DNA from 3 places in the Blautia sp. AF19-1 genome. Region 2 is predicted to be linked to each of the others. Evidence: a T-box and tRNA genes for the amino acid it is inferred to sense, from the RefSeq annotation. Region 2 holds a T-box; the other regions hold tRNA genes.
The links. The T-box of region 2 lies ahead of DWX26_RS05905 (proline--tRNA ligase). A T-box ahead of a tRNA ligase gene usually reads a tRNA of that ligase, here a tRNA-Pro.
Positions count from the first base shown of each region.

Region 1: it encodes a tRNA-Pro, which carries the amino acid that the T-box ahead of DWX26_RS05905 (proline--tRNA ligase) is inferred to sense. The anticodon was not compared.
Region 3: it encodes a tRNA-Pro, which carries the amino acid that the T-box ahead of DWX26_RS05905 (proline--tRNA ligase) is inferred to sense. The anticodon was not compared.

Region 1 covers NZ_QUGQ01000002.1:116,156-119,436, reverse strand. Annotated here, with positions in the region: gene DWX26_RS01665 (LacI family DNA-binding transcriptional regulator) at 313-1,341, opposite strand; tRNA gene DWX26_RS01660 (tRNA-Pro) at 1,437-1,510, opposite strand; gene DWX26_RS01655 (sporulation initiation factor Spo0A C-terminal domain-containing protein) at 1,776-2,132, shown strand; gene ilvC (ketol-acid reductoisomerase) at 2,290-3,281, opposite strand, start outside.
Region 2 covers NZ_QUGQ01000006.1:158,736-162,016, reverse strand. Annotated here, with positions in the region: gene DWX26_RS05910 (NUDIX hydrolase) at 1-85, opposite strand, end outside; gene DWX26_RS05905 (proline--tRNA ligase) at 160-1,863, opposite strand; T-box leader at 2,047-2,349, opposite strand; gene DWX26_RS05900 (hypothetical protein) at 2,429-2,701, opposite strand; gene DWX26_RS05895 (alpha/beta hydrolase) at 2,722-3,281, opposite strand, start outside.
Region 3 covers NZ_QUGQ01000020.1:39,258-42,538, forward strand. Annotated here, with positions in the region: gene DWX26_RS13020 (hybrid sensor histidine kinase/response regulator) at 1-297, opposite strand, end outside; gene DWX26_RS13030 (Cof-type HAD-IIB family hydrolase) at 816-1,601, opposite strand; tRNA gene DWX26_RS13035 (tRNA-Pro) at 1,701-1,774, opposite strand; gene DWX26_RS13040 (PcsB-like coiled-coil domain-containing protein) at 2,011-3,281, opposite strand, start outside.

The sequences.
Region 1 (3,281 bases), on a different contig from region 2:
TACCATTTTTCTCCATCTCTGTCAAGCGCAAAACGCAGGATTCCGTAAAAATACACCCGCCGGAAAGGAGGCTCCGGCGAGTGCTCTAACGCATGATTTCGTTGTTTTATTTGTTGTACTCTTCTAGGTATTTCTGGTAATCCTCTACCTGTTTTCCGTGGTAGTGTTTTTCTACATGGCATTTATGCACGAATTTGAATCATCGCAAAAAGGGAGCCGGAAACGCCCCGGCAGACGGTTTTTCTTCTCGTCCGCCGGGGCGTCCCTAGCTTTCTTTCTTTGTTCACTTTTTCCTGTTTTTTCTATTTCTTTCTATCCCTGACGCTTGCACGAGGAACGGCGCACCACAACCTCCCCCGAAACGAGAATCCGTTCTTTCGGCGCTTCCGGGTGCTCCTCCCGCCATAAAAATTCATGCACCATACGGCGGCCAAGCCACTTCGTATCGACATGAACGGTTGAGAAGAACGGATACAGCATCCGGTCCTCATCATCATCAAATCCGGTCAGTGCCACATCCTCCGGCACGCGCACGCCGATTTTCCGGAAGGATTCTGTCAATCTTTTGGCGATCATATCGTTGCCGCAGACAATCGCTTCCGGCAGTGTATCGTAGCTCGCCACAATCTTGTCAAAATTTTCCGGGTAATAAAAATGATCGCTCTCCATATTGGGGCGCACAAGCTCCTCCTCGAGCGGAATGCCCGCCTGTTCCATCGCTGCAAGGAAACCGACATACCGGTCATGCATCGACTCATACGTGCTGCTGTGCTCACTTAGGAAACCGATCCGCGTCATGCCCTGCCCGATCAGATGGGACGTCAGAAGACTCACCGGTTGCACACCGTCCACACGCACGATATCGCCCATCGGCCGCTGTTCGATACCGCAGTAATGGTCGAGCTGAAAAATGCGGTATCCCAGATTTACCAGTTTCTGCATATATTCCAGCGGCAGCATTTTAATGCAGAAGATCGCATCGATATTTTCATTCAGGCCGAGCGGCAGAATGCCGTTCTCCTCCTCCCGCTCCGTCACGACCGCAACGCGCGTCTGACAGTTATTGAGGCTCGCCTCCTCGGAGATGCCGCTCACGACACGGTCCCAATAAACAGCGGCATCCCGCGTACGCAGAACCATAATATTGTAATGCTTCTCCTGCGGTGCCCGAACTTCTTCCACATATACATTTTCGCCCAGATAGCCATTTCTTTTCGCCATCCGAAGAACTCTCTCCCGCGTCACCGGAGCTACCTTCGGATCATCCTTTAATGCCATGGCAACCGTATTCCGGGACAATCCCAGCTCCTTTGCCATACTCTGTATCGTTACTTTCCCCATAACTTCCTCCCTGTTTTTTCTGCGCAATTCATTTTTCTTCCGCACACGTCTTTGTCTGTAAGAAAAAAAGTGCCGTAAAACGACACTCTTACCGATCGGGGCAACAGGATTTGAACCTGCGACCTCACGGCCCCCAGCCGTGCGCGCTACCAAGCTACGCCATACCCCGTAATCATGTTTTCATTATACCAGCGAACTTCTGAAAAATCAATGTTATTTTTCCCTCTCCCGTTTCATTACATTCATTTCTTTATTTCGTGTCATATTCTCTTTTATTTTACTATATTGTCACTTTTTCTTTCTGAATATGTAATTTTTCGACGTTTTCCACGTATCATAAGTGAAAGGGGAAAATCGTATGCCATACAAACTTTCACCTCTGGCATGCCCGTCTGCAAAGACTATGTAAAAACTGAATAAAAGGAGACATCGTAATGGAAACTGAAATTTACTTTCTACTACACTCTTTAGGAATTGGTGCAAAATACCGCGGATTTCGCTATCTCGCCTATGGTATCGCTTTATGCATGGAAGACGAAGATTATCTCCTTCGGGTCAGCAAAACGCTGTACCCAAAGATCGCGCAAACGTTTCAGGTATCGTCCTCCTGCGTCGAACGAGACATCCGCACCGCTATTTCCGTCTGCTGGACCCGCGGAAACCGTGATCTGCTCTTTTCGCTTTCTGTGCATCCGGTTCTGACAAAACCGACCAATTCCGAATTTTTTGATATTTTAAGTTCTTATATCAAATACTACCGTGCTTTTCCTGCCTGTCGTCAGGAGGCATAAAAAAACGAATACAGAAAAGATAACACTTCCGCGCCCTATCATATTGGGGGATATGCATGGCGCGGAAGTGTTTTTTCTATGATAAAACGATAGAACAAAAAAAGGAGACTGCCCGCAAAGGCAGCCTCCCGATATGGATCATTTGACAGCAAACCGATTAGTTATTGATCAGTTTGTCCTCGTTGCTCCAGCTGTACAGTTTTCTGACTTCTTCTCCGACTTTCTCTGACGGATGCTCTGCAGCTTTTCTTCTCATTGCACGGAAGTGAGCCTGTCCGCCTGCTGGGGACATATCCAGAAGGAAGTCTTTTGCGAAAGTACCATCCTGGATATCGGAAAGGATCTTCTTCATGGTCTTCTTGGTTTCTTCTGTGATGATCTTCGGTCCGGTGATGTAATCGCCGTACTCGGCTGTGTTGGAGATGGAGTATCTCATTCCGGAGAATCCCGACTGATAGATCAGGTCTACGATCAGTTTCATCTCATGGATGCACTCGAAGTATGCGTTTCTTGGGTCGTATCCAGCCTCGCACAGAGTCTCAAATCCAGCCTGCATCAGGGCGCATACACCGCCGCAGAGAACTGCCTGCTCACCGAACAGGTCTGTTTCGGTCTCAGTTCTGAAGGTTGTCTCCAGAAGACCAGCTCTTGCTCCGCCGATTCCAAGGCCGTAAGCCAGTGCTCTGTCCAGAGCTTTTCCGGTGTAATCCTGCTCAACAGCAACCAGGCAAGGAGTTCCTTTGCCAGCCTGATACTCGCTTCTTACTGTGTGGCCAGGTGCTTTCGGAGCGATCATAGCTACATCTACGTTCTTCGGAGGTACGATCTGTCCGAAGTGGATAGCGAAACCATGAGCGAACATCAGCATGTTGCCCTCTTCCAGGTTTGGCTCGATATCTTTTTTGTACATTGCAGCCTGTTTCTCATCGTTGATCAGGATCATGATGATATCAGCCTGTTTTGCAGCCTCAGCAGCGGTGTATACTTTGAATCCCTGTGCCTCTGCTTTTGCCCAGGATTTGCTGCCTTCATAAAGTCCAATAATAACATCACAGCCGGAATCTTTCAGGTTCAGTGCATGAGCATGTCCCTGGCTTCCGTAGCCGATAATTGCGATTTTTTTGCCTTCCAGTAAAGAGAGATTACAAT
Region 2 (3,281 bases):
CGTCCGGCTTCATATGCCAGTCATTCCGCTTCATCGTGCGGCCGGTCGGCTGTTTGTTTTCATCATAGATATCCCAGAGTTCCATATCGTGTTTTCTCCTGTCGAACTTCTTCCGAGCCCCATCGCGATTTTTCTTCCCTTTCGCATGGTTCTGAATCATTACAGATACTGTTTAATCTCTTCCATCACATTTTCCAGCGGAATCTGTGTTTTCAGAGTCTTATCGCGGGATGCAACCTCGACAACGCCCTGTTTCATGTTTTTCGGGCTTACGATGATGCGCAGCGGAATGCCGAGCAGGTCGGCATCGGCAAACATTACGCCGGCTCTGACGCTTCTGTCGTCGTAGATCACTTCGATGCCTGCATTCTGCAGATCCTCGTACAGCTTGTCCGCATATGCTCTGACTCCCTCGTCATCGACGCGGACTGCACAGAGGTGTACCTGCCACGGAGCGATAGCTTTCGGCCAGATCGGGCCGTACTCATCGTGATGTGCCTCGCAGACCGATGCTGCCAGACGGCCGACACCGATACCGTAGCATCCCATGATCGGGGTCTTGCTCTCGCCGTTTGCATCGACATAGGTCATATTCATGGATTTTGTATATTTGGTTCCAAGCTGGAAGATATTTCCGACCTCGATACCTCTGGAGATCTTCACAGTCTTTTTGCCGCATTTCGGGCAGATGCCGCCCTCCTGGATTTTTGCAAAATCGTGATACTCGGCATTCGGAACGTCGCGCTCCATGTCGAGTCCTTTGTAATGATGCTCTGCCTCGTTGGCTCCGCAGGAAAGGTTATTTCTTCCCTCGAGGGATTTATCGTAGAGGACAACGGCATCTCCGTTCACCTTCAGGTTCACCGGTCCGATGTAGCCTGCGTTCAGGCCGCATTCTTCGGTGATCACGGCTGCGTGAACCTGCTCGCCGAGGAAGTTGACCAGCTTCGTCTCGTTGACTTCGAGATCGCCGCGGATGAAAAGGACAACGTATTTATCATCAACATTCTGCTGATAAACAACGGCTTTGCAGGAGTTCTTTGTCTCGTCTCCGAAGAAATTGCAGACGTCTTCAATGGTGTGGACGTTCGGTGTATAAACCTTTTCGAGTGCAGCGGATTCTGCGTCTCTTGCGATATCTGAAATGTTCTCAGCTGCCTCCATGTTGGCTCTGTAATCGCAGGAATCACACAGAACGATGGAATCCTCTCCGACCGGAGTCAGAAGCATGAACTCGTGGGAGATATTTCCGCCCATCATACCGGAATCGGATTTGACAGATACCACCTCCGGCACGCCGACACGCTCGAAGATGCGCTCGTATGCTGCGTGGCATTTCTCGTAATACTGCTCCAGATCTTCCTGGCTGGTATGGAAGGAGTAAGCATCCTTCATCGTAAACTCACGCACACGGATCAGTCCAGCTCTCGGACGGGCCTCATCACGGAATTTTGTCTGGATCTGATAGATCATAAACGGATATTTGGTGTAGCTCTGTGCATACTCGCGTACAAGGTGTACGGCTGCCTCCTCGTGGGTCATGCCGAGTACCATTTTGGCATTGTTGCGGTCTGTGAAGCGCAGCAGCTCATCGCCGATGCTATCGTAACGGCCGGACTCATCCCACAGAGAAGCCGGCATGACAACCGGGAACTGCACTTCCTGGCCGTCGATTTTGTCCATCTCCTCGCGCAGGATCTGCTCGATTTTGCGCACAATGCGACGCAGCGGCAGATAGGAAGAATAGATTCCGTTTGCCATATATTTGATGTATCCGCCTTTTACCATAATAGCATGGCTGTCGATGACACAGTCAGCAGGTCTTTCTTTGAAGCGTTCTCCTACTAATTTTTCAAGTTTCATTTTCTGATTTCCTCCTTATTCTTTGGGTTTTCAACATCTGAAGTCTTCCAGACGCGAGAACATTCCAGCCTGTCCGATTTTAAGCTTTTAGTCAACATTTTACGCATCTAACTCATCACTGAAGTAACGAGAATGCGATGCGCAGTTTTCAAACAGAAAAAAAGCCCTAAACCGCAAGCTGCAGTTTAGGGCGAATTTTTTTATCCGCGGTACCACCTAAATTCAGGAAAACTCCTGCACTCTGACACAGAACATTTGTACCCCACGATTTTTGTATTTTGTAATACGCGTGATCTCTGCTCTCTGTACCTTCTCTGTAACGGGAGATCCCGGTGCAGCCTACGAAATAAATTTTTCCTGATGGATTTTCTTCTCTTCGGTGCACAGCTCCAAGACCGGTTCACGATAGATTCTGCAAAAAGCTTTCACCTGCCGCTTTCTCTCTGAATGCGCTCTGTCGCTACTGTTTCTTTTCTTCGCTTTTTCACTGCACTGATTGTAGCAGAAACCGGAAAAGAATGCAAGCCCGTTCCTTCTGCTTTTTCTGCATAAACGCCCGCCCAGGTTACAGGCCTTCCCGGTACATTCTGCTGATCGCCGCCTGGGCTTCCTCAGACTGTTTTTTCTCAATCCATGCTTTGCGGTCACTCAGGATAGCCAGCATCTCATCGACAACGTCCTCGGCGCGCGGGCTTGTGACGCGGTAGAGATAGCCGAGCATCCGCGTGGCGGTAAAATCGGTGTTCATCTGGCGGTATGCAATTTCCCGGCAGAAGTCGTCCGGGTAACCGTTGTGTTTTAACGCACGGTACAATTCGTCATTTCTCGTTTCTGGCATTGCCTGTCTCCCTTTTTCCTTTAAACATTTACGTTTCCGCTGTTCAGGCCTTCCGTCTTTTCCTCAAGTGGCAGCCAGTCCAGTGCCTTTTTGATCCACTCATCCCAGAAATCCCATTCATGGCCACCCTTACTCTCATAGTAGACAATGTCCATGCCGCTCTCTTCCATCCGTTTATGGTAGAGACGGTTTACTTCCAGAAGTCCGTCCTCTGTTCCGCACGCCTGGAATACGGTCGGCACATTGACAGACGGATCTTTTTTCCGTGCTTCCTTTAACTGCTCGATAAGAACAGCCGGGTTTTTGTCACTCTTTGCTGCTTCGACCAGATTTCCGAAATAACCTTCTTCATGTGCAAAGCTGTCCGCTCTGCTCTCTTCCGGATTTTCCAGCACATGAAGTGCACCGGACAGGCAGATCACAGCCCCGAAGGTATCGTGATATTTCAGGCCATTTCTGAGTGCGCCAAAACCACCCATGGAAAGACCTCCGATAAAGGTGTCTTCTCTTTTTCTGGACAGTGGAAACATTTTTCTTGTAATCTCAACCAGTTCTTCTCCGATAAACTGTCCGTGCATGG
Region 3 (3,281 bases), on a different contig from region 2:
TTCCCCTGTTCCGTGAAGCTGCAAAAAACGGTCTCGCTCCAGTCTATCTTCCTCGTCATAAAAGAAGTTTCTCAATGAGCCTTTTGTCTGTTCCATGAAAGTATCGAATGTATATCCTGTACTATGCAACAGCAGATTATTCACAGACAAAATAGACAGGTTTTGGTCATAAGATCCTGTCATTATACCTACCCCGCCATTATTTTCCAGTGTTTTCTGTACGGCCTGTGACATAGCCTGTGTCTGTCCCGTTACAGCCTCACCTAAAGAATATATTTTGTCTTCATACTTTTCCATTTTATAAAAATCCTCTCTCTGTTTTATACTTCATTATCCTGCTTTTATCTGTATACAGAGAACCTGTCCCTGCCAGTTTTACATTTACGTTATAATATCCTACAAAACGTGAAAAACAGGTATACGGATTTGAGAAGTTGCAACCACTACACACAATATTCACACAAAATTCTCTTTATGTTTTCAATTTTTATAGGCTTTGCCAAGTGAGCATTCATTCCTGCTGCCAGACACTTACTCCGATCGTTCCTGCTGTAAAACGGTATCTGAGGCTTTTTTTATTTATCTGATTTTTTTCTGTTTCCATGGAACTTCTGAACGCTCACCTCCTGGTATCATTACAAATATACATAAAAACTCATTTTTATATTACCATGAAATTTTTTACTTTGCAATGCACATACCTTTTCAGACGCTGCTTTTCTTGTTTCCTTTTTCAAAAAATTGCAACCAAAGGGGCGCACCTGAAAATTTCTTTTCAAATGCGCCCCTTCGCTTTCTTTTTTTCTTTTTTTCTGTCAGATCAATCCGTAATGCTCCATCGCCTTTGCCACGCCGTCCCGCTCGACGGTATCGGTTACGTACTCTGTGTACGGATCCAGAATCTCATCATGTTTTCCAAGCGCAATGGTGTGTGCGCCGCACCGGAACATGGTAAGGTCGTTGCTGCTGTCGCCAAATACGTATGCATCTTCTTTCTCCAGCTGAAACTGTTTCAGCGCATAGTCCACAGCTGTTCCTTTGCTGCAGCCGTGCGGAACGATTTCGTATACACCGCCGCGGCGATCCATGATATCAAACTCCTGCTCAAATTCACGGTACATACGTTCTATATCAGACTGTGCATCGGTTACGATACAAAATTTATCGTAAATGATTCCTTTTGTCTCCGCTGTCTCCGCGAGTCCGATTCCGACAGCTGCGAAATAGGCACGGGTCTGCTCGACCTCCCGAAAACGGGATACCTCCGACGAAAAATAAACATTATCCGTTCCCTCCAGAATCATGCCGATCCTGCACTCCTTTAAAATAACCGGGATTTCCTCACAGCGCTTTTTCGGAATCGTCTGATGCATCAGGATTTCGCCGTCCCGGCGCAGATAGGTCCCGCAGCCGCACAGAAATCCGGAAAACGGAAGCTTTTTCAGCTCCTCGGGCAGCTCCGACCAGGTGCGGCCGGTATTAATAAACGTAAGATTTCCTTTTTCCGCTGTCTTTTTCAATGCATCGAGCGCGCTCTGCGGAATTTCTTTTGTAATCTCACTCAGTAACGTTCCATCAATATCAAAAAATAATGCTTTCACAAAAATTTCCTCCTCGTGTACTGTTTCCTGTTCTCTTTCTGACATACGAAAAAATGCCGAAGCTCTTGATTGTCAAGGCTTTCGGCATTTTCATTCCAGTCGAAGCGACGGGATTCGAACCCACGACCTCTGCGTCCCGAACGCAGCGCTCTACCAAACTGAGCCACGCTTCGATTTTATTTGTTTTCTGAACTCTCGTCCGTCAACAATAGCTATTATATATGATGTCTATAGGAATGTCAACACCTTTTTTGAATTTTTTTTAATTTTTTTTATTATTGCTTCAAAAGGTACATTTTACACAGGTTTGCGGCCTTTTTGGTGTTATTTTAGAATGACAGTTTCTGAGAAAGTCAAAAAAAGAGATATGCCGGAAGTTCTGTTCCGGCATATCTCTTATCTTTGTTTCTCAGCTCAGCTGATATACATCTGCATACTGCACGCCGAAGCTCAGCGCCTCGGAATGGCTGCTGCAGAAGATGTCTACGTGGCCGTAAGCGGTTCCGCGGTCTTCTACCGTGTAAACCTGGCCGTTGATCATCAGTTTCGTTCCGAATGGTACACCGCCCATGGCGATCGTTCTTCCTGCGGTCGGTGTGGTTCCGCTCGCGGTGGATCCGCCGGACCACTGTCCGGTACAGATGGAACAGGAGCAATAGCCTGTCAGTTTAAATCTTCCAAGGTATGTTCCGCTGGAGGAGCTGCTGGAAGTATCTGACGCGGATGGACTCCCCGTTGTCGTGGAGGATGCGCTGCTGTCCGAAGAACTGCTTCCGGAGCTGCTGCTTGTATCGGTATCTGCTTTCGCTGCGGCATTTGCTGCTTCTGCGGCTGCGACTCTTGCGGCCTCGGCTGCCTGTTTTCTGGCGGCCTCAGCCTCAGCTTCTGCGGCAGCCTGCTGTGCGGCGGCTGCTGCGGCTGCTTCCTCTTCTGCTTTCTTCTGCGCTGCAATCTCCTCTTCTTTCGCCTGACGGATCAGGTCATTGATTGCATCTGCTTTGCTGTTGATTTCATCTACCAGTGCACTCTCGCTGGATTTTGCATCGTCCAGCTCTGCGGAGTAGGTACGGAGTTCCTGATAAGCTGCTGCGTACAGCTCCTGAATGGCTTCCTGCTGATCGCTGCTCTGCTGCTGCAGTTCTACGATCGCTGCCTGCTCTTCCTGCACCTGTGTTTCTTTTTCTTTTACCTGGTCTACCGTGTCCTCATACTCCTGCATAAGATCGCGGTCGAAATCGGAAATTTTCTGTATGTATTCTGCCCGGCTGATCAGCTCTGAAATGCTTTTGGAAGAAAAGAGCATTGCCATGTATCCGTTTCCGGAGGAATTTTCATACATATACTGGATACGGAGCTTCATCGCCTCGTACTGCTCTTCTTCTTTTGCTTTTGCATCTTCCAGATCTGCCTGAATCTGTACCAGTTCGTTCTGCTTCGCATCATACTGATCCTGAAGCTCCTGCAGACGGTTCTGCAGATCGTCCAGCTGCTGGTTCAGTTCGGAAAGATATTCTTCTGATTGTCCCTTTTTGGAATTGAGTTCGTCAATCCTGCTCTGTATGCTGTCAAGCTGAGACTGTGCGGCAGCCTGTTCTGCCTGAGCATTTGAAATTTTCTCCTTTGTACTGGCACCATAGCATGGCAGAACGGTTGCTGCCGTAAGCACTGTGGCCAAAACCA